2 regions of the Paraburkholderia caffeinilytica genome follow, and region 2 is predicted to be linked to the other one. Evidence: riboswitches for the same ligand, from Rfam matches in the RefSeq annotation. Region 2 holds a riboswitch; the other holds the start of a gene.
What was found. Region 2 has a riboswitch for glycine ahead of gcvT (glycine cleavage system aminomethyltransferase GcvT). Riboswitches for the same ligand answer to the same signal wherever they lie in the genome.

Region 1: linked by a shared signal. The riboswitch ahead of DSC91_RS06535 (D-amino acid dehydrogenase) and the one ahead of gcvT (glycine cleavage system aminomethyltransferase GcvT) in region 2 are both predicted to bind glycine.

Annotation. Positions count from the first base shown of each region.
Region 1 covers NZ_CP031466.1:1,453,870-1,465,635, forward strand. The annotation lists gene DSC91_RS06525 (DUF6531 domain-containing protein) at 1-474, shown strand, start outside; gene DSC91_RS06530 (DUF4303 domain-containing protein) at 497-1,027, shown strand; gene DSC91_RS06535 (D-amino acid dehydrogenase) at 1,163-2,374, opposite strand; glycine riboswitch at 2,547-2,640, opposite strand; gene DSC91_RS06540 (LysE family translocator) at 2,855-3,487, shown strand; gene DSC91_RS06545 (GNAT family N-acetyltransferase) at 3,597-4,124, opposite strand; gene DSC91_RS06550 (helix-turn-helix domain-containing protein) at 4,137-4,709, opposite strand; gene DSC91_RS06555 (YceH family protein) at 5,010-5,714, shown strand; gene DSC91_RS06560 (MipA/OmpV family protein) at 5,769-6,716, opposite strand; gene DSC91_RS06565 (alpha/beta hydrolase) at 6,713-7,600, opposite strand; gene DSC91_RS06570 (DUF4118 domain-containing protein) at 7,604-8,374, opposite strand; gene DSC91_RS06575 (SLATT domain-containing protein) at 8,932-9,450, opposite strand; gene DSC91_RS06580 (LLM class flavin-dependent oxidoreductase) at 9,583-10,641, opposite strand; gene DSC91_RS06585 (aliphatic sulfonate ABC transporter substrate-binding protein) at 10,827-11,766, shown strand, end outside.
Region 2 covers NZ_CP031467.1:2,032,511-2,044,276, forward strand. The annotation lists gene DSC91_RS25395 (reverse transcriptase domain-containing protein) at 1-811, opposite strand, end outside; gene DSC91_RS25400 (helix-turn-helix transcriptional regulator) at 808-1,038, opposite strand; gene DSC91_RS25405 (hypothetical protein) at 1,104-1,826, opposite strand; tRNA gene DSC91_RS25410 (tRNA-Arg) at 2,028-2,103, opposite strand; gene DSC91_RS25415 (c-type cytochrome) at 2,400-3,299, shown strand; gene DSC91_RS25420 (hypothetical protein) at 3,396-3,974, opposite strand; gene DSC91_RS25425 (UvrD-helicase domain-containing protein) at 4,109-6,199, opposite strand; gene DSC91_RS25435 (oxidoreductase) at 6,629-7,678, shown strand; gene DSC91_RS25440 (hypothetical protein) at 7,888-8,241, shown strand; glycine riboswitch at 8,383-8,483, shown strand; glycine riboswitch at 8,518-8,689, shown strand; gene gcvT (glycine cleavage system aminomethyltransferase GcvT) at 8,770-9,888, shown strand; gene gcvH (glycine cleavage system protein GcvH) at 10,029-10,409, shown strand; gene gcvP (aminomethyl-transferring glycine dehydrogenase) at 10,504-11,766, shown strand, end outside.

The sequences.
Region 1 (11,766 bases), on a different replicon from region 2:
ACGGGACACTACCTGAGCGTTGATCCAATCGGTCTGAATGGCGGTTGGCGTACCCATGCATACGTTCACGATCCGATACAGTTTTGTGATCCAAACGGGTTAGCCGAATGTTGGGGCACCTATTTCAAGAAGTTGTCCGGAACAAATCCTCCTGAAGGGATGGAAAATCCTCATGCGCATCACATTATCTTCAAGGGCGAATTTGCTAACAATCCAAGAATGCAGGCGCAATTGGCGAGGAGTCGGGCGATCGCGGAGAAGTATGGGATTGACCCTGTATATGATCAAGGGGCGCTCATGTGGGCACCGAATGCCGGCCACTCCGTTGCAAACGCAAAGGCAGTGGCAGATGGTCTACAGAGGGCAGATGCAACGATCAGTCGACAGGATTTGTCGCCTCCAGACGCGACTGCCGCAATGACGGCAGAGTTACAAAAAATTGGCCAGGCCATTTTCGGAAATAGCAATCAATAGTAGCGATTGGACGGAGAAAACCATGGATACCTTTTCCGATTTTCAGCGAGACATTGCTCACGCAGCAAGAGCAAGTTTTGAGGATCTTCGATCTGCCCGACCGGGTGAGCATTTTTACGCGTACGCGCTATACACCGACAGCAGTGCCATGACCGTCGTGCCGGCCGCCAACTCGATCGAAGCGCTGCTGCAGATCAGGAAGGAAATGGAGGTTCCTGATGACGAAGAAGCGCCGGAGTTCAAATGGAGTGTGTCCGAATGGAAATATGAAGCGTGGAAGGCTTCCAACTTAAACGGAATTTCCGCAAGACTTAGATCTGAACTTGAACACGCGGATTTCCCTTCTTTCGTCGAGAGGGTGCACGGCGACATGGTGGCGGCACTACAGTTGCTCGACAACGAGGGCCTTTTTGGCACGGGACCGGACAGGGAACAGATTGTTCTGTTTGTGTCGATTAGCGACGATGATGATGCTGCCCGATTGGAAAACGAATCAGCGAAAGCTCTCAACTCGACGGTCGCGTATGAGGCGTTTTTAAGAAGGTATGACTAGCAACGCTCAAGGAGGCGGATTTCCAGGTGGGCCTTCAATTTCATCAGTTTTCCGCCCTCGGCCGCGCCTCAACGGCTAGCTTCAACGAGGAAGCCGCAGGCAAAAGCCACCCGTGCCTGCGGCCAAAAAAAGCACCTATTGAATAGAATTCGCCAAAACCTGCGCCGTGGCCGCCGACAACGTCCACCCCAAATGCCCGTGCCCGGTGTTATAGAAAACGCCGCGCCGTTTCCCGCGCCCGACCTTCGGCAACATACTCGGCAGCATGGGCCGCAACCCCGCCCACGGAATCACCTTCGAAGTCGACACCTCGGGAAAATACCGTCGAGTCCAGTCGACCAAAGGCGCAATCCGATCCGAGCGGATATCGCGATTGAACCCATTGATCTCCGCAGTCCCCGCCACGCGGAACCGATCCGCGCCAAGCCGGCTCGTCACGATCTTGGCGCTGTCGTCGAGCAGACTTACCCACGGCGCGTTCTGCTGACTCGCTTCATCATCCAGGCACACGGTGATCGAATAACCCTTAACCGGATAGACGTTCACGTGATCGCCAAGCATTGCCGCGAACTCGCGGCTCTTCACACCGGCGCACACCACGATCCGCTCGAAGGCAAACCGTTGCGACTCGCCTTCCAGATTGACCATCAACGAAAATCGCCCCTCGGCCGGCTGCTCGATCGACGTAATGTCCGCATCGTAGTGAAATTCCACGCCATGCCGCACGCAGGCCTGCGCCAACCCTCGGGTGAACTTGTGAATATCGCCGGTGGAATCCGAAGGCGTAAAAAAACCGCCGAAAAAATTGCCGTGCAACGTGGGCTCGATCGCATGCAACTCGCTCGACGTCACCGGATTCCGCTCCAGCCCACCTTCGCGCAGCAATTCATTCACCTTGCCGGCCGCATCGAATTCCTTGCGCGTCTTGTAGATATGCAAAATGCCGCGCCGCTCCAGATCGAAGTCGATCCCTTCGCGCTCGGCGATCGAAAACAGATGCTCGCGCGCCGCGATCGCGAGCCGCACCGTTTCGACGGTGTTCGCGCGGTAGTGCGGAATCTGCCGCAAAAATTCGCCCATCCACGAATACTTGTGCCACGTGGGCATTGGATTGAGCAGCAGCGGGGCGTCGCGCGTGAACATCCAGCGCAAGCCCTTCAGCACTGTGGCCGCGCTGTTCCAGACTTCGGCATTGCTGGCGGACAACTGGCCGCCGTTGGCGAACGAGGTCTCCATCGCCGCATAGCGATGACGTTCGAACACGGTGACGTGGTGGCCGCATTGCGCCAGGGCGTGAGCAGTCGTGACGCCGGTAATGCCGGCGCCGATAATGGCGATTCGTGACATGACATGGTCCAGAGTAGTTGAGCATCACCGGTGTCGATTTCGTGTCGAAACCGGCGTCGATGCCCCATCTGTCCATGTACCTGAGAGTTTCTTCCCGTGAGCGTACGCGCGATGCAAGCGGTATGCAGGGAATCCCCTTCGGTGGGCGCGCACGGCGCCGCTCTCCAGATGTTCCGGCTGCGCGGTCCTTTTGCCTGAGAGTTTCCGGGGCGGTTGCTCCGTCGGCGTCGTCACAATCTTCTGACGATCTCTCCCGCGCTGCGTTGCAGAACGGCATGACAATACCGGGCAAAAATCCTCACCGCAAGTGTTTCCTGTCATGCAGCGCGCAATCAGCCGGACGAAAAGGGGCGTAGTCAGATGCGATAAACGCCTTTCAACCACTCATCCGGATGTTTCGTATGGGATTGGCGGACTGGATCGACGGCATCGGCTATATTTGACCGCATTGCCCGATTTCAATTCACACTGGAGAACGCCGTGCCCGCTGCCACAACGCTGCTCGCCTTTGCCCTGGTCTCGCTTGGCATGGTGCTCACACCCGGCCCGAACATGATCTATCTGATCTCGCGATCGCTCTGCCAGGGGCGGCGCGCGGGGCTCGTGTCGCTCGGCGGAGTCGCGCTCGGCTACGTGTTCTACATGTTTTGCGCGGCGTTTGGCATCACCGCGCTGCTGTTGACGGTGCCCTATGCGTACGACGCGTTGCGTTTTGGCGGCGCGCTTTACCTGCTGTATCTGGCGTGGCAGGCGGTCAAGCCGGGCGGCCGCTCGCCGTTTCAGGTGCGCGACCTGCCGCACGACAGCCGTCGCAAGCTCTTCACCATGGGCCTCGTCACGAACCTCGCGAATCCGAAGATCGCCGTGATGTATCTGTCGCTGCTGCCGCAATTCATTTCACCGGCGCACGGCAGCGTGCTCACGCAGTCGATCGCGCTGGGCTGCGTGCAGATCGTCATCGCCGTCACGATCAACGCGCTGATTGCGAGCATGGCGGGTTCGATCGCCGGGTTTCTCGCCGGGCGGCCGGTGTGGCTGCTGGTGCAACGGTGGCTGATGGGCACCGTGCTCGCCGGCCTGGCGGTGCGGATCGCGTTCGATTCGCGCCGTTAAACCGCACGCTGAAGACTTGCTTGTGTTTGCGTCGCGGCCGCCATCACGGCGCATCGGTCAGGATCGGCCACTGCGCGCGCACTTCACAGGCGGCCCGACGACGTCACGCTTACAGCGTCTTGTACATGATGGTGGTTGAATCAAGCCGCTCCTCCAGCGTGTCGCGGCAAAACTGCGGGATCACGCCGGCCGTCTGATAACCCAGCGCGGCATAGAGTGGCTCCGCCTTGTCGCCCGTGCGCGTATCGAGCGTCAGCAGGCTGCGCTGCAACTGGTGCGCACAGCGCTCCAGTTCCACCATCAGCGCTTTGGCAATACCCTGACGGCGGAACCCGGGGTGGACCAGCAGCTTGCGCACCTCGGCGCGATGGCGCTGATTCGGCATCGTGTCGTGATCGAGTTGCACGGTGCCGGCGATCGACTCGCCATGCCGGGCGACGAACAGCACCAACGCGCCCGCGCGCAGCGACGGCAGCACCTTTCGGCTCCAGAACGCCTCACCCTCTTCGACGCTATACGGCAGTACAAATCCGACGCTTGCGCCGTCATGGACGCAGGCATGCAGCAGCGCGCCGAGTTCGGGCAGATGGCGAACGAGGTCGTCGGCGGAAAAGGTCGTGATGGCAGTCGCGTTCATGGTGGCTCGAACTCAGACGATGAAGAGGATGTAGCGCGCCGCGCTGTGCGCGGGCGTGACGAAAGTGCTGGGACCGAACAACTGATAGCGCAGGCAGTCGCCGGGTTGCAGGTCGTGGCTTCGGCCGTCGACGGTGATCTGCAACTGCCCTTCGAGCAGGATCAGGTGATGTTCGAGGCCGGCTCTCGGCGACGCTTCATACGTGATGCGCGCGCCGGCGTCGAGCTCGCACTCCAGCGCCTCGCCGCTCAGCGCCTGGGCCGGCGGCGACACCGAACGGCGCCGGAAGCCGACGCTTGCATCGGTCCAGACCGTCTGCGCGTCGCGCGGCACCAGCGGCGCAAAGTCTTCCTCGACCATGTGCATGAGGCGCGACATCGGCAAGCCGTAGGCGACGCAGAGCTTGCCCAGCACGCTCGCCGTGGGGCTGACGGCGGCGTTCTCGAGGCGCGACAAGGTGGCGCGGCTGACATTGCTCAGCTTGGCAAGCTCGTCGAGCGACCAGTTGCGCTCGGCGCGCAGCCCGCGCAGACGCTGGGCAATACGGCGGTCGATGGCGTTGTCGTCTGAGAATGTGTTTTCCATATTAGGGAAATTATCTCTAATATGGGAATTCGTCAACGAAACAAAATACGCTGGCGCGAAAGCGTGCTTATCGCCGGACGCGCGAGCGGATGGGCGGGTGAATGGTCCAGGGAAGCACGTCTTGCGGCAACGCGGGTCGTGCCACAGAGCACCGCACGTGCGAGGTCATCGCCGAGATTCGTGCACCACGAGCGGCCGGGCCGTTTATCATAGTGCCCACAAACTAAAACCCGCGCCCGGCTGTGCAACGGTAAGGCACACCCTCCACGAGACCCGGCGGCGCATGCCGCGACATCCGCTATGAACTCCACGCCCGACGCTGTTTCCCGTCCTTCCATTCGCGCTTTGACCTTGCTTGAGGGGCGCGTGCTCGGCGTGCTCGTCGAAAAGCAGCACACCGTACCGGACAGTTATCCGCTTTCGCTGAACGCGCTGACCTTGGGTTGCAATCAGAAAACCGGCCGGGCGCCGGTGATGAACGCGACGGAGGCCGAGGTGCTGACTGCCGTCGACGGATTGAAGCGGCTGAGCCTGGTGATGGAAGGCAGCAGCAGCCGCGTGCCGCGCTTCGAGCACAACATGAATCGGGTGTTGGGGTTGCCGAGCCAGTCGGCTGCGTTACTGACCACGCTGCTGCTGCGCGGTCCGCAGACCGCGGCCGAGTTGCGCTTGAACAGCGCGCGCCTGCACGGATTTGCCGACATCTCGTCGGTCGAGGCGTTTCTCGACGAACTGGCTGCCAACGATCCGCCGCGAGTGGTGAAGCTGGCCCGCACGCCGGGCGAGCGCGAAAATCGCTGGATGCATCTGCTATGCGGCGAAGTCAGCGCAAGCGATCTTGCCCAGCCGGGGGGAGAAGATGAAGTCGTGCCGCTGTCCGCGTTCGAGGCGGTCAAGGCTGAACAGAAGCGGCTTGCCAATGAGGTGAGCCGGCTTCAGATCGTGGTGCGGCGCATGGCTGCGGAGTTGGGGATCGAAGTCGAAGAGCTGGGCGCGGGGGAGTGAACCGCGATTGGCTACTGGTTTCTCGCGTGCCGCGAGCGCACGAGAAACCAGCAACTAGAACTTGTAGTTCACTGAAGCGAGCGTATTGAGCTCGAATCTTTTTTCGGTAATCGGGCTATTCGCCGCGTCGTGCTCCAGTCGTCCGAACGTGGCGGAAACCGATCCATTCCAGTGCTTTGAAAAGTCGTAAGTCACCATGGCGTTCATATGGACGTCCCGCACCCCCGCGCTGGTGTTGTACGTGGGCAATCCTGACGCCGCGCTCTGCTGACGGGACACGCCGAAGAACGTCCGCGTATAGGTGCCATTCGCCCAGGTGAAGCCCGGGCCCACCGAGAACAACCAGCCGCCAACCGGCGCGGACGCCACGAAATCCGTGCTGACCGTCGTTCCCTGGTGATTCCCGGCGATATCCTGGTACAACGCTACCGACCCGGTGAATGCCCACCACGTGTAGTCGGCGAAAAGCTTCAGCTTGGGCCCGCCATTCACATTGCCAAGTCCATGCAGGCGCGGATCGTCGGATTCCTTGCGGCTCTGGAAATCGAAACTGAGAGCCGCGCCCACGTGATAGGCGGGACCGCGCAGCACATTGACGCCGAGCACGTCGGGACCCTGTGAGAAGATCCGGTCGTCGTATGAGATGTCCAGCGCGGGGAACGGGAATACGGTCAGCTGACGGGACCCCGGGTACTTGGGCGTAATCACCACGCCAGGACCCACGCCGATTTTCCATTTGCTGTCGGTGGCTGCGGCGGTGGAGGTGGCAGTGCCCGCGCCGGCGGCAGTGTCGGTGCCTGTTGCAGCGCCCGTGCCGGCGTCGCTCGTCGCGCTCGCACCCGCGCTTGCGTCGTCCGCGTACGCAGCGCGCGCACTGCCAAGGCCCAACGCAGCGGCGAGCAGCAGCGACAGGCGCGCGGATCTGCCGAACCTGCGTGGCGTACGAGTACGCAGCGACGCGTGCACGGTGCTGCCGAATCTCAGCGTGGTGGGCGCCGTCATGCGCGCTCCTTGCCGAGCGCCGCGAGTTGCCTGAGGCGTCGCGCCAAAGCCTTCGAGACGACCTGCTGCTTGCCGCTGTCGTCGCCGCCATGGACGACTTCGCTCTCGCGCAGAAACAGGGTGGTTTCGCGCGCAACGATTTCGCGCTCGTTGTCCGACGTAATCATGTGATACGAATCATCCAGCCAGATTGTGCGTAAGAAAGCAGCGCCGATATTCGTGGCGACAAAGCGGGCATTGCGAGGGCTCGACGTCTCGTCGTCGATGGCATGGACGATCAGGCAATCGGTCTTGATGTCGCGTACCTGCGCGCGCACGCTCGCGGCGAGGCGGCTCGCCTGATGCAATGCCGGCAATGAGATCGTCGACGGCCCGACTTCGCTGAAGTCGCTACGCTGCATCGCGCGGGCAATCTTCGCTCTGAGCGCCTCGTTGCGCAGGCCGAACGGCGCTTCCTCGCGGTAGCGCCAGCGTTTGCGCATCGGCGTGAAGTACGCCCAGTTGAGCAGGAAACGATACCAGGGGATTGCCCAGCCGTCGTATGAGAGCGTCAGCGACAACAACACGAGCGACTGCGCCTCCGGACGGCGATGCGCCAGCGCCAGCGCGAGGGCCGCACCGATCGACAACCCGCAGATCGAGACGCGGGTAAAGCGCGCGGCCAGCGCGTCGTACTCGCGCACGGCGGCTTCGAGCCACGCCTCCATTGCCCGTTCTTCCGAGCCTGCGCTGTAGCCCGGCAGGACCGGCGCGCAGGTGGTGAAGCCCTCGGTGTTCAGATAGCGGGCGAGAAACCGTAGTTCGAGCGGCGAGCTCGACAGGCCGTGCAGCATCAGCACGGCATGATCGTCGCCGGGTAAGAAGAGACTCGTTGGTTGGTTCATGGATCAGGTTCCGATCCGCAGCACGAGAAATTCGCCGGCGTGCGTGGTGAACCGTTCGCACACGCACTCGGTCAGCCGCGACGCGCCGTCGCCGATTTTCAGGCGCACGCGATGGCTGCCGGGCCACAGTGCCTTGCTGAGCCGCTGGATGTCTTCGGGATCGACATCGGCAAAACGCGGTCCCGGCGCAATTTCGTTGGGCAGACGCGGCAGCACGCCGTGCGGCTTGACGTCGTCCACCGGTTGCAGCGCGTTGCGCTCGAGTGCCTGAATGAAAATAAAGGTCTTGTGATGATGCGACAGATGGCGCAGCAGCCGGTGCGTTTCGTCGACGGCGCGGCGTGCCAGCATGCGTTCGTTGTCGTGACGCAGCAGCATCTCATAGCGCGACTGTGCAACGGATGCGATCAGTTCCGCACGAAACTGCGAGCGGCGCAGGCGTTCCATCAGAATGATGACGATCAGGGTCACCAATGGATACGAGACCAGCAGGATCAGATCGGCGCGATCGAATACGGCAATGGTTGCGTAGGGCGGGACGAACAGATAGTCGGCGATACCGAGGCCGAGCAGCATGACCGTGAGCGCCGGAGCCAGCCCGCAAAAATACTCGACCAGCGCTGCCGCGATACAGAACGCAGTGCCCGGCATGATCGGTCCCAGCATCGGATGGAGCAACATGCGCAATCCGCTGGCGATCGCCAATGCGGCGGCTGCGGCGAGCCAGACGCGTGTTCCCCGTGGTGCCCAACGGCGGGCGTTTTGTACTTCCATAATCTTTTTTTAAGGGAGCGATTGCGCTTCCCGATTGAGTGTGGCAATGCGCTTTAAAGCGCAGGTCGGACAATACCATAATCGGGCGGATGCAAATGCCCGAAAAGACGTCAACACCGGAAGACCGGACGGGAATATCGTGCTTCGAATGGGCGGCGGAAAAACCTGCCCATGAATAAGCGCATTTACACGAGCGTGCATTGTGCACACAGTGTCCTTAAGTGACGCTTAAGAGTGCTCCAGGCGCGGCGCATAAAGGCTTTCCGGTGCTTTCACAGGCATTGTGGCCGATCTTGGCAATTGAAACCGAATGGGCAAATGATGCGTCACGGGTTCCGCGCATATACATCAGCCGCTACGTTGTTTCAATTGAAGTTAATGCCTTTTACAAACGACACAGAACATTGACGACGCCCCACATTCCACGATAGCGGCAGCCAACTGGATCGAGCCATGCCGATCTTGTCGCGCGCCTTGAACTGGCCGAAGAACGCGCGCGGCCGATGAGGTTGCCGGTGTCCGCCACACCGTAGCTTTCAGGCGAGCGACATGGCCGCTCAGGCATCGCGGCTTCTTCGCGGCTCGGCGGACAAGGTTCGCTGGGTGCGATAGAAGATGCGCGGCGGCACATTCGGTGAATCCTCGGCGAGCCGGTCGAGTTCGTCGCGGATCGCGGTGAGATAGTGGCCGTTGCGGGCATCGGCGTCGCCTGCGAAGATCGCTTCCAGCCTGCGCCGCACCGCGCCATAGCGCGCACCCGCCGCGCGATGCTTTTCCGCACGCTCCGCGTATCGGAGGAACGTCTGCAGCGCGGCGGAGACGGCGGCCGCCACGCTCACGAAGCCCACGAAGATCCTGAGCGCCGGAGAGACGGCGGTCGAACTCAGCGATGCGAACACGGCGGTCCCCACGAACGCGGTCAATGCGGTGACCAGCCAGCCGACGCTGCGGTCTCGCGCCGACAGCAGGTCGGCCATGTCGTAATGGCTCATCTGGGATTCACGCGCGCGCCGGATCCACTTCAGCAGCAACTGGTCTTCGTCGACGGGGGGCTCATATGCGGTCGGGTTTTTCATGTCGCTCATCAGGTCTGTCCAGTATCGCAAACGTGGCGCATGCGTCTGACGATACTGTGCCACATGAGTGCGACGCGCTGAAAGCGGCGGAAAGCCCCTTAAAGCTCCTTAAAGCCCCTGAAATCGCCCGGACTAGCCAAGCAGGCGACGCACCCGCGGAATGACTTCTTCGGCAAAAACGCGCATGTCGGTCTCGAACGGCTGGAATTGCAGCATGAACAACTCGATCCCGGCCCGATGAAAGCCGGCGATCCGCCGCGCGACCGTGTCGTAGCTGCCGACCAGTCCAGCCGCTGTGCCGCCGTTCGAACCCACCCGCGGCGTTTGCGCGAAGGTCTGGAACATCACCGCCTTCGGGTCGATGTTCGGTTTCTGCTGCTCACGTAGCGGGGCATCTTTTGCGGCCAGTGCGAACAGATGGGCGAGGTGCCGATCGGCGGCCTCGTCGGAATCGCGAGCGATGACGAAGGCCGACAAACCAAAACGCAACGGTTCGTGCGGCGCGGGGCGCTTGCGTCCCGAAACATCTGCGATCAACGCTTTGACGTCATCCAGTGGCTGGCCATTGATGAACCACACGTCGCCCTTGTCGGCGACCAGTTGCCGCGCCGGTTCCGACTCGCCGCCGACATAGATGCGCGGACGGTTGCGAAACGGATCCGCGGGGCGCAATAGATAGTCATCCAAATTAAAATGCTCGCCGCGAAAACGCGTACGTTCGCCGCGCAGCAGGGAATCCACCACCGTGATCCACTCGCGCCCGTACGCATAGCGCGCGTCGTGCTCCGCAAAGCCGATGCCCGCGCGCTCCAGTTCGGGACGATTCCACGCGTTGACCAGGTTGATCGCGAAGCGCCCGCCGCTGATGTGTTCGATCTGCTGCGCCATCTTTGCCAACACCACCGGGTGATACAGATACGGCTTGATGGCGGCGATGATCTCGATGCGTTCGGTCAACGCCGCGAGCGCGGCCGAGGCGGTCCACGCTTCGAGCTGATCGAAGTCGGGATTGTGCGGATTGATCGTATGTTGCGCGACCAGCACGGCGTCGTAGCCAAGCCGCTCGGCGTCGAGAACGAGGGCTTTGTTTCGCGCCCACGACGCGTCGTATGGTTCATCGGGGTCCTGCAGCGCGGCGCGGCTGCCATGAACCAGCGCCCAGACGCCGAAGCGGGGAGGGAGTGTCGACATAACGCGGAAATCTCCACGGTGAAAGCGTGCGCTTCAGCTCGCATCAAACCTCGAATGATGAGCGATGCCGCCGCCACGCGTTCCAATTTCTGCCCATATCGATCGATGAAATCGGTCTTTGGCCGCATGCCGTTCTTTTATATATTCAGCGATTACGCCTCCCCACACCACCTGGATCCCGATCGATGCCCCTCGCTTTTTTCTCCGGCACCCGAAGCCTGCGATACCTCTGCGTATACCTGACGTTGATCGGCGGCGTGCTGTCGGCCGACGTGGCATGCGCCAACGAAACGGTGTCGATCAGCTACCAGCGTTCATCGACGCTGTTCATTCTGTTGAAGCGAACCGGCGCTCTCGAGAAGAAACTCAATGCACTCGGCTACGACGTGAGCTGGCACGAGTTTTCGACCGGCCTGTTGCAGTCGCTGAACGCGGGCAGCGTCGATCTGCATGCGGACGTCGCGGATGCCTTCGCGCTCTTTACGCAGGCTGCCAATGCACCGTTGACCTACTACGCTGAAGAAACTTCCGCGCCGACTGCCCAGGCGATCATCGTGCCGCCGGATTCGCCGATTCATTCGGTGGCGGATCTGAAGGGCAAACGCGTGGCGGTGTCGAAGGGCTCGGGCTGCAACTTCCTGTTGCTGAGCGTTTTGGCACAAGCCGGTCTGACGATCAACGACATACAGGTGCGCTATCTGGAGGCGCCCGACGCGCTCGCCGCTTTTCGCGGCGGCAATATCGACGCATGGGCCATCTGGGATCCGTTCCTCGCTGCGCAGCAGCGTGAAGCGCACGCTCGCGTGATCGCGGACGGCAGCGGAGGTGTCGCGCAATACAACCGCTTTTACACCGCGACAACCGCCTTCGCCGATAAGCATCCAGACGTGCTGCGCATCGTGTTCGACGAATTGAACACGACGGGCAAGTGGGTCAAGGCGCATCCCCAGGAAGCCGCACAGATTCTCGGTCCAGTGTGGGGCAACATTCCGGAACCGACTGTCGAGTTGGCCAACAGCCGCCGCAGCTACGACATCGTGCCGGTGAAACGCGACCAGTTGGCCGAACAGCAGCGCATTGCCGACACCTATCGCGCGGCCGGGCTCATTCCGGCCACCTTGAAGG
Region 2 (11,766 bases):
GTTGAATGACCTTGGGCGCGAGTGGTAGCACCCCGTGCGCAGAGCCTAGTTGGATGTTGTCAAAGCAGTTTCGAATATCGATCTTCGCGCAGTGCGTCAGCAGAGGGTTGTCGATGAGCATTCGCCTGACCTCGTCCACAACGGCCGACATCCCACCGTCATACATAGCCTGAGCGCGATATTGGTCGCACGAAGCTGCCGTTAGTGCCACGTGGACCAAGCGCTGACGCGTGGTTCGTGCGATGCCGAAGCTATAGAACGTCCGCCACCCGCCATCGCGCTTTGGCTTGCCACGCCGATAGAACGGTTCCGCGCAAGCGATGGACGGGTCAAGCGACCATTGCAGCAGTTCGCCCCCCTGCTGCCACGCTCGCCATCGGGCATAGAGCGCTGCCTGCCTCTCGGGCAACGTCTGATGCCCGAACGGGCCATTACCATCGACCCAGGTGCGGTGCAGTTCGTCGAAATGAACTAAGCGCGACCGAAAAAAGGACTTCACCGCGTCTTTTAGAGTGCGCCCTGGTCGCTCCGTCACGAGACGCAATGACTTCAGCCGAATCGCCTCAATCAGCTCCTTGCGACGGAGAGCAGCGAGCCGGCGCCACTGCTGAAATTGTGGATCGTATCGATAGCCATAAACCAACGGATTCAGAGCGCGGTCGAGCACGAGTTGAGGAATGATGCGGGGCGGCTGCCAAGTCGATGCCGGTACGGGGCCGCGAAAGAGAGACTTCTTCGCCGAAGTGACGCGCGATTCCGCTCTAATCGTCGATCGAGTGCCGATAGCAGCAGTAGGATGCGAGGCCCTCATTTGCACGCCCCAGCGAGAGCGTGTGACCCAGCCTCCGTGCTCTTCCGCGCATCGATCCATCGACCGATATCCTCTTGCCGCCATGCGACAGCCCGGCGACCAATACGCACGGGAGCGGGGAAGCTCCCGTCTTTTATCATGGCGTAGATGGAGCTTTTGCGAAGGCCGGTAAACCCACAGACATCAGGGAGACGGTAAAGGCGCAGGTCGAATTGTTTGTTTTCCATTGGAGTTCATCCGTGTTCGAATGACTCCATTTTGGTTCGGCATACGGCGTGAACCTGCGTCACATCTAAGTTTTGTTGGCCCGAATCTGTAGCATGCCGTCCGCGTCAGCGGAGCTATGCACGCGGCCACCCGACCAGCCGTTTTCCCATCTCAGTTTGCAGAGCGCTACGCCCTCTTGCGCAGCTCTGCGGCCTGGCGTGTCCTTCTCCGCCATCCCTAACAGCCTCTCGCAAGCGAACTTGAGCATCTTGTGGAAACCGCTCTCGCCTCTCGACGCAGGCCACGTCTTGTACGAGAGGCGCCATGCGAGCGCCGCCTCACAAGCCAACTCCGTCACATAGTCGATCGGGCGACCCGATTTTGAATTGAACGAAAAGCGAACGAGTCCAGCGTCGACAGCAAACAGCGCGTCGCCGTCGGTCGCCCGAGGCTTATCGGGCCGCAACAGCGAGGCTAGGTCCTTCTTCACTAAATCAATGTTCGCAGCGAGATAACGATGATGGGCATCGTGTCTGCCCACCGATTCGATTGCCCTATGTAGTTCGTGGGCAGCGCTTTGCAACCGTACATACGCTTCGACGATGTCCGGCGACATCGGCTTTTCGACACGGAGAAGGCCGGGGCCCAAGTTGTAAATGAAGCCATCAAGACCCGGTTCCGGCAATCCGAGTTCTCTAGCCTTGTCTCTTAGTAGATTCGTACGCTGATCGCGCTGAATTTTCGCCGCCTTGTCGAGCCTCTGTCGAGGCGTTTCCCGGTGGCGCACGTATGGCAAGTTTCGTGTCATGTCGGCTTGGCTCGCCGCTGGTTTTGCTGGGCCGCGACGTTTTTTGAAACCGGTTGCACACCGCCGCTTTCGACGCCGAAGGGTATCGGAAAGTCGGGTTTCAAGGGAAGGATGAACGGTGGAGCATTTCCGTACGTTTTCCGTACGACAGCGCCCGGAAAGTCGCCCAGCTCTCTAAGTCTTTGTTCTACTGGGGATTCTTGGCGCGCCCGGCTGGGATCGAACCAGCAACCCCTGCCTTCGGAGGGCAGTACTCTATCCATTGAGCTACGGGCGCTTCAACACGAAAGCGCGGCAACCTGAACAGGAGCGACGCCAAAGCGAGACCGAAAGGATACCCGGTTTCGGCCGAACCGTCCACCGGGCGGCCTATATGGCGGGATTGTCCGGCCCCGGCCCACCATCCAGCCGGCCCCGGCCTCGCGCGACGATGCGGGTAAACGCCTGCTGAACACCTCCCCGCGTCCCTCGCCGCCGTCGAAATCTTGCGTCTATAATCGTCCGTGCCTGATTAAAGAACAAGAAGTTGCCGTCACGCTGTACCGCTCACATACCCACGGAGACGAGACAAGCATGAGCGAAGCACCACACGGAGCCCCAATCAAAACCCCCGGGCAGCTCATCGCCGCGATCATTGCCAGTTTTGCGGTACCGATCGTCATCATCGTTCTGCTGGTGATCTACGTCGACAATTCGACGCGCACCGGCGCCGGCACAGACAGTCTTTCCGACGCCGAGGTCGCCGCGCGCATCAAGCCGCTCGCGCAGGTCGACATTCGCGACGCCAACGCGCCGCGCGTCTACAAATCCGGCGAAGAGGTCTACAAGGCCGTGTGCTCGGCGTGCCACGCGTCGGGCGCGGCCGGTGCGCCGAAATTCACCAATACCGCCGACTGGGCGCCGCGCATCGCGCAGGGCTTCGACACGTTGTTGCACACGGCGCTCTCCGGCAAGGGCGCGATGCCCGCGCGTGGCGGCACCAGCCCGGACGACTACAGCGACTTCGAAATCGCCCGTGCAGTGGCTTACATGGCGAACAATTCCGGCGCGAGCTTCCCTGAACCGGCGCAACCGGCAGCGGGTGCGGCAGCTGCCGCATCCGGCGCTGCCGCCGCGGCGCCGGCGGGTGCTTCGGACACCGGCGCCGCCCAGGCCGCTGCCGCGCTGGCAGCCATGGCCAGCGTGCCGCAGGCGGCTGCACCGGCGGCAGGCGGGGCGCAAAGCGCTGACGCTTCGCAAGCCGGCAAGGCGCTGTATCAGCAGGTTTGCCAGGCCTGTCACGCGGCCGGCGTGCTGAACGCACCGAAGTTCGGCGACAAGGAAGCGTGGGCGCCGCGCCTGAAAGAGCCAATGGACACGGTCTACAACTACGCGCTGCACGGCAAGGGCGCGATGCCGGCCAAAGGCGGTTCGACGGCTTCCGACGCAGACGTGAAGGCCGCCGTCGACTATATGGTCAGCGCGGCGAAGTAAGGCGCTTCCGGCGGTCGTCGTAAAACAAAAAATCCCTGCCCCGTGGCGACACGGGCAGGGATTTTTTAGTGTGCGAGCGCTCGGTGCACCGGAAAGTCAGGCACCCGCCGATGCAGCCGCGGGACGGCCGAACGCCTCGACAAATGCCAACGCCGGCGTGCTGCGAGCGAGCGACGTGAAATGCGCGTGCAGCTCAGCGGGTACGAGCCACGGATAACTCAACCCATCCTGCAACGCGTCGAGCAATTTGCCGTCGACGTCGGGCACGACGTCCATCCGCGCAATGTGGATATGAAACCCCGTGACGGCCGGCGCCGCGTCGAAACTCCACCGGTACACCCCATGGCCGACGCGCAACGCGCCGGTGGCCCGTTCGCGCATCACCACCAGCCACGGCAACGCGTCGATCGCGCCGTTCTCCACCGCGAGCGAATCACACACGTAATAGGTGCGGCACTGCGCGTATTGCGCGCCGAAATCGGTAACGAGCGTTTTCGCTATCGCATCGGTACCGACCGTGCGCGCCGGAAACGCGATATTCGACGTGGCAAGCGAAATGGTGAGAACCGCGTCCGGCGCGAAGGCCTCGGCGATGCGGTGGGCACGCGTGTTGTCTTTCGCGTCGATATAGGTTTCGAGTGCACGGCGATAATGCGCGAGCGGTGGCATGGGCATGCGAGCAGTCTCCGAGTGGCGCCCGTTCGAAGTCCGTTCGACGTCCGACTAACGGGCCGTGCCACTGTAGCCTGCGCACGTCGAAAAACCGCCGATGCACCTGCCGCGCACGGGGTCTTGCATGCGCCCCACGATCAAGGCTTCTGCAACAGCGCCTTCAAACTCGCGAGCCGGTCTTTCGGCGACATCGGTGCTTCTTCGGGCGTCGGCGGCGGGGCGTCGTCGAGCAGCATTTCGGGGATGAAGCGCGACGGCTCGCACACCACGGTCTCTCTCGCGCGCTTGCGCTTCTTGCACCAGTTCAGATGCAGGCTGCGCTGCGCCCGCGTGATCGCGACGTACATCAAACGACGCTCTTCCTCGATGCGCGCGTCGTCGATCGGTTCGTCGTCCGGGCCGCCACGATGCGGCATGATGCCCTCTTCGACGCCCACCAGAAACACGTGCGGATACTCCAGCCCCTTCGACGCATGCACGGTCGAGAGCCGCACGGCGTCCGGATCTTCTTCGCGGCCTTCGAGCATCGACATCAGCGCGACGGTCTGGATCAAGCCGAGCAGACTCTTGCCCGTGTCGCCGAAGCCGTCGGCGGTGTCGTAGCCGGTTGCTTCGCTCTTCTCCGAACCTTCAGGCTCAGCCTTGGTGCCCTTGCGCTTCAACCATTCCATGAACTCCAGCACGTTCTGCCACTTGGCCTGCGCCTGGCGTTCGTCGAACGCGTCGTACAGATAGGCTTCGTAGTGAATCGCATCCATCAGTTCGTCGAGCAAGGTCCCGGCGGCATCTTTCTCGGCGCGATCGGTGAGGCGCTGCATGAAGTCGCAGAACACGCGCATCGGTTCGATCTGACGCGGCGACAGGCGCGCCTCGATGCCGCCCATGTACACCGCTTCGAATAGCGACACCTTCGCCTGGCCCGCGAACGAGCCGAGCGCTTCGAGCGTCGTATTGCCGACGCCGCGGCGCGGCGTGGTGATCGCGCGGATGAACGCCGGGTCGTCGTTTGCGTTGGCGATCAGGCGCAGATACGCGCAGATATCCTTGATCTCGGCTTTGTCGAAGAACGACTGCCCGCCGGACAGCACATACGGAATCCGCTCGCGCCGCAGCACCTGTTCGAAGATGCGCGCCTGGAAATTGCCGCGGTACAGGATCGCGTAATCGCGGAAATTCGCGCGCCGCTCGAACTTGTGCGCGGACAGGCGGAACACCACGGATTCGGCCTCGTGCTCTTCGTCGTTGCAAGGTGTGACGGTGATCGTGTCGCCCATGCCGTGCTCGGACCAGAGCTTCTTTTCGAACAGCTTCGGGTTGTTCGCGATCACGTTGTTCGCGGCGGTGAGAATGCGCACTGTCGAGCGGTAGTTCTGCTCCAGCTTGATCAGATGCAACTTCGGAAAATCCTTGCTGAGCTGCCCGAGATTTTCGAGCGTCGCGCCGCGCCAGCCGTAAATCGCCTGGTCGTCGTCGCCGACAGCCGTGAAAGCGGCGCGCTTGCCGGCCAGCAGTTTCACCAGCTCGTACTGGCACGCGTTGGTGTCCTGATACTCGTCGATCAGCAGATAGCGCAGCTTGTTTTGCCAGCGGTCGCGCACCTGCTCGTTCTTCTCGAAGAGTTCGGCGGGCAGGCGGATCAGATCGTCGAAATCGACCGCCTGATACGCGTGCAGTGTCGCCACGTAATTGCGGTAGACGATCGCGGCCTGATGCTCGTCCTCGTTCGCGGCGATCGCGATCGCCTGTTCCGGCATGATCATGCCGTTCTTCCACAGCGAAATAATCGACTGGATCTTGCGGATAAAGCCCTTGTCCGTCGAGCCGACCTGCTCCTGGATCATGCCGAAGCAGTCGTCCGAATCCATGATCGAGAACTGCGGCTTCAGGCCGACGTGTTCCGCTTCCTGCCGCAGAATCTGCACGCCGAGCGAGTGGAAGGTGCAAACCGTCAGCTGGTTGACGGGCACTTTGCGGCCTTCCTTGCCGGGCGTGGTGAGCGTCTTGCCTTCGAGCAGCTTGCCGACGCGCTCGCGCATTTCCAGCGCGGCCTTGTTCGTGAACGTGACGGCGGCGATGTGGCGCGGCTCGAAGCCTTTGGCTTCGATCAGATGGGCGATTTTCTGCGTGATCACGCGCGTCTTGCCGCTGCCTGCGCCGGCGAGCACGAGACACGGACCGTCAAGATAACGGACCGCTTCATTTTGAGCGGGGTTCAGGCCTGCGGACATCGTCTGTGGATGGGTAATGCGGTTGAGGGCGCTTGGGTGCGGAATCGCGAGACCGAAGGCCCGGGGGCATGCTGCGCGGGGCGGGCGGCTGGAGCGCGCCTCGGTGCAACGGGCGTTCCGGCTCGCTGCGATCCGCGCGAGAGGAGCGATGTTAACACGGATGACCGGAGCCGATGCCGCGACAGACAAGCTGACGAGCGACCTGGAATGAAGACCGCGGTGGCAGCCAGTCAGGGGACAAAAACGGCGGCTCGAACTCGCTGCCGTGAATGCCGCGTCAACTGCCGCCCGAGCGCCGCCGGGCAGCCGCCGTCGACAAGACGCCTGCGACGTTGCCGACAGTCCGCCTTCGGGACATGCCACAATTACGGCGTTGCGCGCCGTCGCCGCGGTGGCAAAGCGGCGCGCCGTTTTTGCAGGAAGACACGCATGTCCGCATCGCTGAAGATTGGATTGATGGGTTACGGTTTCGCTGGCGCGACCTTTCATGCGCCGGTAATCGAGCACTGCGGGAGAGCGAGCATCGCGGCCATCGCGACGAGTCAGCCCGAGCACGCGCTGGCCGATTACCCGCACGCAAAAGTGGTGGCCGATCTGGACGCCCTGCTGGCGCTCGAAGAAATCGACTGCGTCGTCATCGCGACGCCCAATGACACGCATTTCGACCTGGCGCGCCGCACGCTGGAAGCGGGCAAGCACGTGGTGGTCGACAAGCCCGTCACGCTGACCGCCGCCGACGCCCACACGCTCGCCAACATTGCACTGGCTCGCGGCAAGCGGTTCGTGCCCTTTCACAACCGCCGCTGGGACGGTGATTTCCTGACCGTGCGGGATCTGCTGGCCAGCAGAGAGTTGGGGCGCATCACGCAATACGAATCGCATTTCGACCGTTTCCGGCCGGAGGTTCGGCAGCGTTGGCGCGAGGAGGCTTCGCGCGGCGGCGGTCTGCTATTCGATCTCGGACCGCACCTGATCGATCAGGCGTTGGCGCTGTTCGGCGCACCGCAGACCGTGTCCGCGACGGTTCGGACGCATCGCGACCAGGCCAGTGCGCCGGACTACGTCCATATCCAGCTCGGGTACGGCGACTTCGAGGTGGTGTTGCATGCAAGCGCGTTGACTGCCTTGGTCGCGCCAAGGTTTGCGATTCACGGCACGCAAGGGAGCTACGTGAAATATGGGCTCGATACGCAGGAGGATCAGTTGAAAGCCGGCTTACGGCCCGGCGACGAGGGATTCGGCGCCGGCAACACGGCTGGGGTATTGCGCGTGCTCGAAGGCGATCAGGAAGTCGAGCGGGAAGTGCCTACGCGCAATGGGGAATACATCGGCTTTTATATTGCCTTGGCGGACGCCATTCAGAACGGCGCGAAGTTTCCCATCAGCCCTCAGGATGCGGTCGACGTCATGACGATCATCGAGCTTGCAGCCCGGAGTTCCGAGGAAGGCGTCCGGCTGCCGTTCGAACGTATTCGCTGATTATTGCCGTACGCTGCGGGACGCTTTCTGGCCATTTGGCGGCAGCACGCAGACCATGCCGCCGCCAAAGACGCCATGAGCCAAAGCCTGACAATCCCGAAAGGAACATAACGTTACAAATAACCCCGCCTCTGCGGTCAGCGCGAATTCCCGGCAATCCGTTGCTACCCCAGTAGCACTACAAAACGACAACGACTTCCGGAGAGTCCATGCCCCGTATCGTCCGCGCAGTAGCAGCATGCGCTTTGCTCAGTTCCCTGGCCGCCTGCGTGGTGGCTCCCCAGCAACCCGCGCCGGCGCCGCGCCCTAACCCGCAGCAAATCGCGGATCAGCGCTTCAGCCAGGTCAATGGCCGTATCGACAACTTGAGCCGCCGCATCGACGCTCGCGTCAATCAAGGCTATTACCCGCCCCCGCAAGGCGGCGCACTGCACCACCGCCTCGACGTAATCCGTCAGGAGGCCCACGATATGGCGGCACAACACGGCGGCGGCCTGTCCGGCGACGAACAGCATGTGCTGAACCAGGAACTGGATAACGCAGCGCACGCCATCGGCGAATAATCGGGCCGGTTCGGGCACTGAAGCAAAAAAGCGCGGGCGTCACGTCCCGCGCTTTTTTTGACTGTCGCGATCTTGCAGCGCCAACCGCCACGCCCCTTGCGGGCCTTTATTTGACAAGCCCCCGGCCCTCGCGTACATTCGCCGCACGCGTCGGGAGAGCGTGCTGGCCGCAGAAAATCGCAGGCCGCGCCGCCGAAGGGGCACACCCGCAAACTCTCAGGCAAAAGGACCGACCGCGTCGAAGAACCCGCGCCCAAGCAAGATCAAGGCACCGGTTTTTCGCACTCTGGAGAGCGGCAGTAGCCGTCTGCGTCGCGTACATCGAACGTACGTCGAGCAGATTCTGGCAGGCTGCCCACCGAAGGGGCGCGCGTTTCACCGTAGCGATGACAGCTGCAACATCGCACGGGAGCGCAATCTCTCAGGTATCGAGGACAGAGGGGTCATGCAACGCCATCGCTCGCAGGCATCCGCCGCGAGGCGTAGCGCCGCATGGCCTTTTTTGTTTCGCGAGACGCCCGAGGCCCCATGACCGAACTCAAACACACCCCGCTCAACGCCACCCATCGTGCGCTCAACGCTCGCATGGTCGATTTCGGCGGCTGGGACATGCCCGTCAACTACGGCTCGCAGATCGACGAACACCGCGCCGTGCGCACCGACGCCGGGATGTTCGACGTCTCGCATATGTGCGTCGTCGATTTCACCGGCGAGCGCGTGCGCGCCTTTTTTGAATACGCGCTGGCCAATAACGTCGCCAAGCTGCAAACGCCGGGCCGCGCGCTCTACTCCTGTCTGCTGAACCCGAACGGCGGTGTGATCGACGATCTGATCGTCTACTACTTCGGCGAAGATCACTTCCGCGTGGTCGTCAACGCCGGCACGGCCGATAAAGACGTCGCCTGGTTCGGCAAGCTCAACGCCGAGGGCAACTTCGGCCTGACCATCACGCCGCGCCGCGACTACGCGATCGTCGCCGTGCAAGGTCCGAACGCCCGCGAAAAAGTCTGGCAAACCGTGCCGGCCGCACGCGCTGCCACCGAAGCATTGAAGCCTTTCAACGCCGCCCGCGTCGAAGGCACGCCGTTCGGCGAACTCACCGTTGCCCGCACCGGCTACACCGGCGAAGACGGTTTCGAAATCATCGTCCCGGCGGATCACGTCGCAGCACTGTGGAACGCGCTGCAAGCACAAGGCGTGCGCCCCGCCGGTCTCGGCGCGCGCGACACGCTGCGCCTCGAAGCCGGCATGAACCTGTACGGCCAGGATATGGACGACACCGTCTCGCCACTCGACGCCGGCCTCGCCTGGACCGTCGATCTGACTTCGCCGCGTGAATTTGTCGGCAAGAAAAAGCTTGAAGCCGACGGCTCGCAGGCGGCGTTCGTCGGTCTGATCCTGCTGAAGGAAAACGGCAAGGCGGCGGGCGTGCTGCGCGCTCACCAGAAAGTCGTCACGCCGCAGGGCGAAGGCGAAATCACCAGCGGCACTTTTTCGCCCACGATGCAGGAATCGATCGCCTTTGCGCGCGTGCCGAAAGGTGTGCAGCCGGGCGATACCGTTCACGTCCAGATTCGTGACAAAAACGTACCCGCAAGCGTGGTAAAACTGCCGTTCGTGCGCAACGGCAAGGTGCTCGCAGTTTAAGCAGCCGGCGCGTGCGTCACCTTTCAGGAAAACACTGGCGTACCCAGGTTTTCTTGCCCCTGCTGGGGGCCAGGCGCGAAGCGCCAGGTTTGGGCGCCCTTTTTAAGTTCATACCGAATCACACCGCATAGGAGCATCCGATGAGCATCCCGGCCGATCTGAAATACACCGAATCGCACGAGTGGGTCCGCACCGAAGCGGACGGCACGCTGACGGTCGGCATCACCGACCACGCGCAGGAAGCGCTCGGCGATATCGTCTTCTTCGAAGTCCAGGAACTGGGCAAGACCGTGGGCGCCGGCGACACCGTCGCCGTGATCGAGTCGGTGAAAGCCGCCTCCGACATCTACGCACCGGTTTCGGGCGAGATCATCGAAGCGAACCCGGCCGTCGCCGACACGCCGGACGGCGTCAACAGCGCGCCGTACGACAACTGGCTCTTCAAGATCAAGCCGGCCGCGGACGCATCGCAGGATCGCCTGATCGACGCGGACGCGTACGCGAAGGCGATCGGCGCCTGATTCACCGCAAGTTGCACCTTTACGTTTAAACCCGACAGGCGCGGCGCGTCCGATTCCATCGTCGAACGGACGCCCGCACCGCCAGGAACACCTCATGAAGCTCGAACACCCGGATCGTCTGATGAACCGCACTCCTCTCTCGCTCGCCGCGCTCGAAGTGCATGACGCCTTCGCCGAACGGCACATCGGCCCGGATTCGGCCGACCAGCATGCGATGCTCGAAGCCCTCGGCTTCGCGTCGCGCGCGGCGCTGATCGACGCCGTCATTCCGAAGACGATCCGCCGCACCGAAACGCTGCCGCTCGGTCCCTTCGCCCAGCCGAAGAGCGAAGCGGAAGCGCTCGCCGCGCTGCGTGAGCTGGCGGACAAGAACCAGGTGTTCCGCTCGTACATCGGACAGGGTTACTACAACGCGCACACGCCGACGGTGATCCTGCGTAACGTGCTCGAAAATCCGGCCTGGTACACCGCGTACACGCCGTATCAGCCGGAAATCTCGCAAGGCCGTCTGGAAGCGTTGCTGAACTTCCAGCAAATGATTGTCGACCTGACGGGTCTGGCGATCTCGAACGCCTCGCTGCTTGACGAAGCCACTGCCGCCGCCGAAGCGATGACGCTGCTGCAACGCATCGGCAAGCCGAAGTCGAACGTGTTCTACGTTGCCGACGACGTGCTGCCGCAAACCATCGAAGTGGTGAAGACGCGCGCCACGCCGGTCGGTATCGAAGTGAAAGTCGGCCCGGCTGCGGAAGCGGCGAACGCGAATGCGTTCGGCGTGCTGCTGCAATACCCGGGCGTGAACGGCGATGTGCGCGACTACCGCGCACTCGCAGACGCGATCCACGCAGCGGGCGGCCACGTGGTGGTCGCCGCCGATCTGCTCGCGCTGACGGTGCTCACGCCGCCGGGCGAATGGGGCGCGGACGTGGCCGTCGGCAACACCCAGCGTTTCGGCGTGCCGGTGGGTTTCGGCGGCCCGCACGCGGCTTACCTCGCCGTGCGCGATGAATTCAAGCGTCAGATGCCGGGCCGTCTGGTCGGCGTGACCGTCGACGCGCAGGGCAACCCCGCGCTGCGTCTCGCGCTGCAAACGCGCGAACAACACATCCGTCGCGAGAAGGCGACCTCGAACGTGTGTACCGCGCAAGCGCTGCTCGCGATCATGGCCAGCATGTACGCCGTCTATCACGGCCCGCACGGCCTGAAGACGATCGCACTACGCGTGAACCGGATCGCTGCGCTGCTCGCGGCCGGCGCGAAGAAGCTCGGTTACGCGCTCGTCAACGACACGTTCTTCGACACGCTCACGTTCGAAACCGGTGCACGCACCCAGGCGCTGCATGACGCGGCGACCGCG